3 regions of the Paenibacillus sp. JCM 9796 genome follow, and region 1 is predicted to be linked to each of the others. Evidence: a T-box and tRNA genes for the amino acid it is inferred to sense, from the RefSeq annotation. Region 1 holds a T-box; the other regions hold tRNA genes.
The links. The T-box of region 1 lies ahead of ACZ439_RS19850 (valine--tRNA ligase). A T-box ahead of a tRNA ligase gene usually reads a tRNA of that ligase, here a tRNA-Val.

Region 2: it has a tRNA-Val gene. The T-box ahead of ACZ439_RS19850 (valine--tRNA ligase) is inferred to sense a tRNA for this amino acid. The anticodon was not compared.
Region 3: it has a tRNA-Val gene. The T-box ahead of ACZ439_RS19850 (valine--tRNA ligase) is inferred to sense a tRNA for this amino acid. The anticodon was not compared.

What each region holds. Positions count from the first base shown of each region.
Region 1 is NZ_AP043723.1:4,102,032-4,104,230, reverse strand. It holds gene ACZ439_RS19850 (valine--tRNA ligase) at 1-957, opposite strand, end outside; T-box leader at 1,111-1,386, opposite strand; gene ACZ439_RS19845 (LysM peptidoglycan-binding domain-containing protein) at 1,559-2,199, opposite strand, start outside.
Region 2 is NZ_AP043723.1:3,645,023-3,647,221, forward strand. It holds rRNA gene ACZ439_RS17590 (23S ribosomal RNA) at 1-940, shown strand, start outside; tRNA gene ACZ439_RS17595 (tRNA-Asn) at 1,027-1,102, shown strand; tRNA gene ACZ439_RS17600 (tRNA-Ser) at 1,106-1,194, shown strand; tRNA gene ACZ439_RS17605 (tRNA-Glu) at 1,221-1,295, shown strand; tRNA gene ACZ439_RS17610 (tRNA-Val) at 1,300-1,375, shown strand; tRNA gene ACZ439_RS17615 (tRNA-Met) at 1,397-1,473, shown strand; tRNA gene ACZ439_RS17620 (tRNA-Asp) at 1,518-1,594, shown strand; tRNA gene ACZ439_RS17625 (tRNA-Phe) at 1,627-1,702, shown strand; tRNA gene ACZ439_RS17630 (tRNA-Thr) at 1,707-1,782, shown strand; tRNA gene ACZ439_RS17635 (tRNA-Tyr) at 1,794-1,879, shown strand; tRNA gene ACZ439_RS17640 (tRNA-Trp) at 1,887-1,960, shown strand; tRNA gene ACZ439_RS17645 (tRNA-His) at 1,976-2,051, shown strand; tRNA gene ACZ439_RS17650 (tRNA-Gln) at 2,069-2,140, shown strand; tRNA gene ACZ439_RS17655 (tRNA-Gly) at 2,151-2,199, shown strand, end outside.
Region 3 is NZ_AP043723.1:3,285,870-3,288,068, forward strand. It holds rRNA gene ACZ439_RS15785 (23S ribosomal RNA) at 1-385, shown strand, start outside; rRNA gene rrf (5S ribosomal RNA) at 508-624, shown strand; tRNA gene ACZ439_RS15795 (tRNA-Asn) at 659-734, shown strand; tRNA gene ACZ439_RS15800 (tRNA-Ser) at 745-833, shown strand; tRNA gene ACZ439_RS15805 (tRNA-Glu) at 860-934, shown strand; tRNA gene ACZ439_RS15810 (tRNA-Val) at 939-1,014, shown strand; tRNA gene ACZ439_RS15815 (tRNA-Met) at 1,036-1,112, shown strand; tRNA gene ACZ439_RS15820 (tRNA-Asp) at 1,157-1,233, shown strand; tRNA gene ACZ439_RS15825 (tRNA-Thr) at 1,312-1,386, shown strand; tRNA gene ACZ439_RS15830 (tRNA-His) at 1,404-1,479, shown strand; tRNA gene ACZ439_RS15835 (tRNA-Gln) at 1,488-1,559, shown strand; tRNA gene ACZ439_RS15840 (tRNA-Lys) at 1,587-1,662, shown strand; tRNA gene ACZ439_RS15845 (tRNA-Gly) at 1,685-1,759, shown strand; tRNA gene ACZ439_RS15850 (tRNA-Gly) at 1,837-1,911, shown strand; tRNA gene ACZ439_RS15855 (tRNA-Leu) at 1,921-2,000, shown strand; tRNA gene ACZ439_RS15860 (tRNA-Pro) at 2,011-2,087, shown strand; tRNA gene ACZ439_RS15865 (tRNA-Gly) at 2,097-2,170, shown strand; tRNA gene ACZ439_RS15870 (tRNA-Arg) at 2,175-2,199, shown strand, end outside.

The DNA.
Region 1 (2,199 bases):
ATATTTGCCCGCGTTCTCATTCATCTTGCCGGACTCGTCCATCACGAGCACCTGCGGCAAGCTGTGGCGGTTGCCCACCTCGAAGTCGTTCGGATCGTGCGCCGGCGTAATTTTTACGGCGCCGCTTCCGAACTCTTTCTCGACGTACTCGTCGCCGACGATCGGAATTTCGCGGCCGATAATCGGCAAGACGAGCGTCTTGCCGATCAAGTGCCGATAGCGCTCATCCTCCGGATGCACCGCTACCGCCGTATCGCCGAGCATCGTCTCCGGGCGCGTCGTCGCGACGACGATGAATTCTCCGCTGTCTTTGACCGGATATTTCAGGTGGTACAACGCGCCTTGAACTTCCTTATATTCGACTTCGATGTCCGACAGCGCCGTACGGGCCGCCGGATCCCAGTTGATAATATATTTGCCGCGGTAGATTAAACCTTTCTCATAGAGACGGACGAATACTTCGCGAACCGCCTTGGAAAGCCCTTCGTCCAAAGTAAACCGTTCCCTGGAGTAATCGAGCGACAGGCCCATTTTGGCCCATTGTTCACGGATCGTGCCGGCATAATGCTCCTTCCACTCCCACACTTTCTCGAGAAACTTCTCGCGTCCGAGATCGTATCGGGACAGGCCTTCCTCGCGAAGCTTCTGCTCCACTCTCGTCTGCGTCGCGATTCCCGCGTGGTCGGTGCCCGGGAGCCAGAGCGCATCGTAGCCCTGCATCCGTTTGGCCCGGATGACAATGTCCTGCAGCGTGTTATCCAGCGCGTGTCCGATATGCAGCATCCCCGTCACGTTCGGCGGCGGTATGACGATGCTGTAAGGCTTGGCGTCCGGCCGTTGGCCGGCTTTGAAATATCCGCCCTGCAGCCAATAATCGTACCATTTCTTCTCACTTTCCTTCGGATCGTACGTGGTCGGCATCGACGTTTCCGGTGCCGCTGGTTTCGTTTCTTCCATAACCTTTTCTCTCCTCCAACTGGTTACTGTTCGCTGTATCGGCAAGCTTACGGCTTGAAGCCGCGATTAACGGCCACGCTTTCCTTGTCCGGCAAGGAAACGCGCCTTCGTCAAGGTTGATGCCTTCTATCAACCAAAAAAAGCCTCTCGCCCGTAAAGGACGAAGGCTTTCGCATCCGTGGTACCACCTTTATTCCGCATGAGCCTGCAGGAGCGCGGGATACCCGCATTCCATCGGGATGAAAGCCGCCCATACGGCGCTTAAACAGATAACGGCTGTGACCGGCCGAATCTAAGCCGCATGGCTTTCAATTCGGCAACTCCGGGGCGACTTCGACAGGTACGCATCCTGCGGGAAACCTCTCAGCGTGGTGCCGGTTCCGCTCTCTGAAGGGCTTGCTGCCTACTATTCCCTTTCCACGTTATTACAGCATCTTATGCGTATTATGATAAACAATCGCAACGGCAGAGTCAATACGAGGCCGCGTTTAATACCATCCACTTTCCGGGCCGCGAACCTCCATCCGATCAGTATAACCAAAAAAACGCCCGGACAAGCCTGCTTCAGGCTGTCCGGACGCATTGTTTTGGGCGCGCGCCGTTATTTCGGGATATATACGATTTGTCCGGCGGCCAGCTCGCTTTCGCCGAGCCGGTTATGAAGCGCGATTTCCCGCGGACTCACATTGTATTTTTTGGCAATGGTTTCGAGCGTTTCTTCCTTCTGCACGATCACCAGCCGCAGCTTCCGGAACTCCTGCTGCCCCTGCCTGCCCGGGAGCAGGTTTTTCCACTCCACCTTCTCGTCGGCCTGGCTTTGCGCGGCTGCGGCTGCGGCTGCGGCTGCGGCTGCGGCGGCTGCGGCTGCAGCCTCTTCCGCTTCGCGCGCTTCCGACTTCGACGCCGCGTACTGAACGAGCGAAGTGAATCCGAACGGCTTGCCGCTTGCCGGTTGTGCCGGGGCCGGAGACGGCTCGACGGCGGACGAGCCCTTGATGCCGAAGCCCACTTTCACATCTTTCTTTTCCTCCGCAGGTTGCGCAGGTTGCTCATGTTGCTCAAGTTGCTCAAGTTGGGCAGACTCGGGCGCAAGCGCAGGCTCAGCAGCCGCTACGCTCTGCACGGACGCTTTCTCGGACGCCTCCGTTCGGGGTTCCTCCGGCGTCCATCCGTTCTGCCGCTCCTCTTGACGGGACGTAAACGGACTTGCAGGCTCCGCTGCGGAAGAGTGAAGAATCGATG
Region 2 (2,199 bases), 460 kb from region 1:
AAATTCTGACCCGCACGAATGGCGTAACGACTTGGGCGCTGTCTCGACGAGAGATCCGGTGAAATTTTAATACCTGTGAAGATGCAGGTTACCCGCGACAAGACGGAAAGACCCCATGGAGCTTTACTGCAGCTTGATATTGGACTTTGGTACGATCTGTACAGGATAGGTGGGAGCCTGGGAAGCCTGCGCGCCAGCGTGGGTGGAGGCGCCGTTGGGATACCACCCTGATCGTATCGGAGTTCTAACCTGGTACCGTGAACCGGTACGGGGACAGTGTCAGGTGGGCAGTTTGACTGGGGCGGTCGCCTCCTAAAGAGTAACGGAGGCGCCCCAAGGTTCCCTCAGAATGGTTGGAAATCATTCGAAGAGTGCAAAGGCATAAGGGAGCTTGACTGCGAGACAAACAGGTCGAGCAGGGACGAAAGTCGGGCTTAGTGATCCGGTGGTACCGCATGGAAGGGCCATCGCTCAACGGATAAAAGCTACCCTGGGGATAACAGGCTTATCTCCCCCAAGAGTCCACATCGACGGGGAGGTTTGGCACCTCGATGTCGGCTCATCGCATCCTGGGGCTGAAGTAGGTCCCAAGGGTTGGGCTGTTCGCCCATTAAAGCGGTACGCGAGCTGGGTTCAGAACGTCGTGAGACAGTTCGGTCCCTATCTGTCGTGGGCGCAGGAAATTTGAGAGGAGCTGTCCTTAGTACGAGAGGACCGGGATGGACGTACCGCTGGTGTACCAGTTGTTCCGCCAGGAGCACGGCTGGATAGCCAAGTACGGACGGGATAAGCGCTGAAAGCATCTAAGCGTGAAGCCCCCCTCAAGATGAGATTTCCCAATTAGTAAGACCCCTTGTAGACGACGAGGTTGATAGGTTCGGGGTGGAAGCGCGGCAACGTGTGGAGCTGACGAATACTAATCGGTCGAGGGCTTATCCAAAAAAGACTTTCACTTTAGTGAAGTCAAAGCATTCAGCATGCTGAGTTTCGTATCCAGTTTTCAGGGCGTAAGCTCTGAAGTAATATTCCCCGATAGCTCAGTTGGTAGAGCACTCGACTGTTAATCGAGTTGTCACAGGTTCGAGTCCTGTTCGGGGAGCCATATGGAGAGGTGTCCGAGTTGGCCGAAGGAGCACGATTGGAAATCGTGTAGGCGTCACAAGCGTCTCGAGGGTTCGAATCCCTCTCTCTCCGTAGAACTGCAGAATAAGTATTCGCAAGGCCCGTTGGTCAAGGGGTTAAGACACCTCCCTTTCACGGAGGTAACAGGGGTTCGAATCCCCTACGGGTCACCATTATGGAGGCTTAGCTCAGCTGGGAGAGCATCTGCCTTACAAGCAGAGGGTCGGCGGTTCGATCCCGTCAGCCTCCACCATAATTGCTTTTTGTTTAACGACGCGGGGTGGAGCAGCCCGGTAGCTCGTCGGGCTCATAACCCGAAGGCCGCAGGTTCAAATCCTGCCCCCGCAACCAAATTCATCTCGGAGATCATAGCTTCGATATTGAATACATAGTGTGGAGCCGTGGTGTAGAGGCCTAACATGCCTGCCTGTCACGCAGGAGACCGCGGGTTCGAATCCCGTCGGCTCCGCCATTATTTAAACTATGAATGGATTTGTAAGGTTAGGCTCGGTAGCTCAGTCGGTAGAGCAGAGGACTGAAAATCCTCGTGTCGGCGGTTCGATTCCGTCCCGAGCCACCATTATGCCGCTGTAGCTCAATTGGTAGAGCAACTGACTTGTAATCAGTAGGTTGGGGGTTCAAGTCCTCTCGGCGGCACCACAGTTTCATATGGAGGCTTAGCGAAGTGGCCAAACGCAGCAGACTGTAAATCTGTTCTCTGACGAGTTCGGTGGTTCGAATCCATCAGCCTCCACCATTTTCATAGGGGCATAGTTTAAAGGTAGAACAAAGGTCTCCAAAACCTTTGGTGTGGGTTCGATTCCTGCTGCCCCTGCCAAACAAATTTCATATGGCGGTCGTGGCGAAGGGGTTAACGCACTGGTCTGTGGCTCCAGCATTCGTGGGTTCAAGTCCCATCGATCGCCCCATTTTTCTAAACTCACATTGGGGATTAGCCAAGCGGTAAGGCAACGGACTTTGACTCCGTCATGCCTAGGTTCGAATCCTAGATCCCCAGTTTCATTCTTGCGGAAGTGGCTCAGTGGTAGAGCATCGCCTTGCCAAGGCGAGGGTCGC
Region 3 (2,199 bases), 820 kb from region 1:
CGGCTCATCGCATCCTGGGGCTGAAGTAGGTCCCAAGGGTTGGGCTGTTCGCCCATTAAAGCGGTACGCGAGCTGGGTTCAGAACGTCGTGAGACAGTTCGGTCCCTATCTGTCGTGGGCGCAGGAAATTTGAGAGGAGCTGTCCTTAGTACGAGAGGACCGGGATGGACGTACCGCTGGTGTACCAGTTGTTCCGCCAGGAGCACGGCTGGATAGCCAAGTACGGACGGGATAAGCGCTGAAAGCATCTAAGCGTGAAGCCCCCCTCAAGATGAGATTTCCCAATTCGTAAGACCCCTTGTAGACGACGAGGTTGATAGGTTCGGGGTGGAAGCGCGGCAACGTGTGGAGCTGACGAATACTAATCGGTCGAGGGCTTATCCAAAAAGATTTTCACTATTGTGAAGTCAAAGCATTCAGCATGCTAAGTTTCGTATCCAGTTTTCAAGGTGCAAGCCGCCTTGAATGGCAAGATCTGATGTTTCGCGGCAGAAGCATCAACATCCGTTTGGTGATGATGGCGGAAGGGAACCACGCGTACCCATCCCGAACACGAACGTTAAGCCTTCCAGCGTCGATGGTACTTGGACCGCAGGGTCCTGGGAGAGTAGAACGTCGCCAAGCGGATGCATGACACCATGACTCCATTCGATAACATTCCCTGATAGCTCAGTTGGTAGAGCACTCGACTGTTAATCGAGTTGTCACAGGTTCGAGTCCTGTTCGGGGAGCCACTCTTATTTTGGAGAGGTGTCCGAGTTGGCCGAAGGAGCACGATTGGAAATCGTGTAGGCGTCACAAGCGTCTCGAGGGTTCGAATCCCTCTCTCTCCGTAGAACTGCAGAATAAGTATTCGCAAGGCCCGTTGGTCAAGGGGTTAAGACACCTCCCTTTCACGGAGGTAACAGGGGTTCGAATCCCCTACGGGTCACCAGCATGGAGGCTTAGCTCAGCTGGGAGAGCATCTGCCTTACAAGCAGAGGGTCGGCGGTTCGATCCCGTCAGCCTCCACCATGATTGCTTTTTGTTTAATGACGCGGGGTGGAGCAGCCCGGTAGCTCGTCGGGCTCATAACCCGAAGGCCGCAGGTTCAAATCCTGCCCCCGCAACCAATTTTCTTTCGAGGTATGAACCTCGAGAGCGAATAACTTAGTGTGGAGCCGTGGTGTAGAGGCCTAACATGCCTGCCTGTCACGCAGGAGACCGCGGGTTCGAATCCCGTCGGCTCCGCCATTATTTGTTAAGCATAGTCTGAACTATAATATAATCGGTACATCGGATAGCTCGATGATAACCGAAATTTTGTTTTGCGCCGTCGTAGCTCAGCGGTAGAGCAACGCACTCGTAATGCGTAGGTCGGAGGTTCGATTCCTCTCGACGGCACCAGTAGTTTTTAGCCTGTGGCGGTCGTGGCGAAGTGGCTAACGCATCGGATTGTGGCTCCGACATTCGAGGGTTCAATTCCCTTCGATCGCCCCACTACATATTGGGGATTAGCCAAGCGGTAAGGCAACGGACTTTGACTCCGTCATGCCTAGGTTCGAATCCTAGATCCCCAGTTTATTGATTTCTTTGGGTAGCTGTAAGAGCCATTAGCTCAGTTGGTAGAGCACCTGACTTTTAATCAGGGTGTCGTAGGTTCGAGTCCTACATGGCTCACCATTTTGTTTCACTTATTAGGTATGCGGAAGTGGCTCAGGGGTAGAGCATCGCCTTGCCAAGGCGAGGGTCGCGGGTTCGAATCCCGTCTTCCGCTCCATAAACGAATCAGTCACAACCTCGTACTTGATTCGAAAGATGTTTCATGTTTTAATTGATCTCAGTTGTGATTATTATGCGGAAGTGGCTCAGGGGTAGAGCATCGCCTTGCCAAGGCGAGGGTCGCGGGTTCGAATCCCGTCTTCCGCTCCATCTAGACTTGCCGGTATGGCGGAATTGGCAGACGCGCGCGACTCAAAATCGTGAGGGAAACCGTGGGGGTTCAAGTCCCTCTACCGGCACTTAAACTATCGGGACGTAGCTCAGCTTGGTAGAGCACCTGGTTTGGGACCAGGGGGTCGCATGTTCGAATCGTGTCGTCCCGACCATTCATTTAAGCGGGTGTAGTTCAATGGTAGAACTCCAGCCTTCCAAGCTGGTAGCGTGGGTTCGATTCCCATCACCCGCTCCATCAAGTTCCAGTAGCTCAGCTGGATAGAG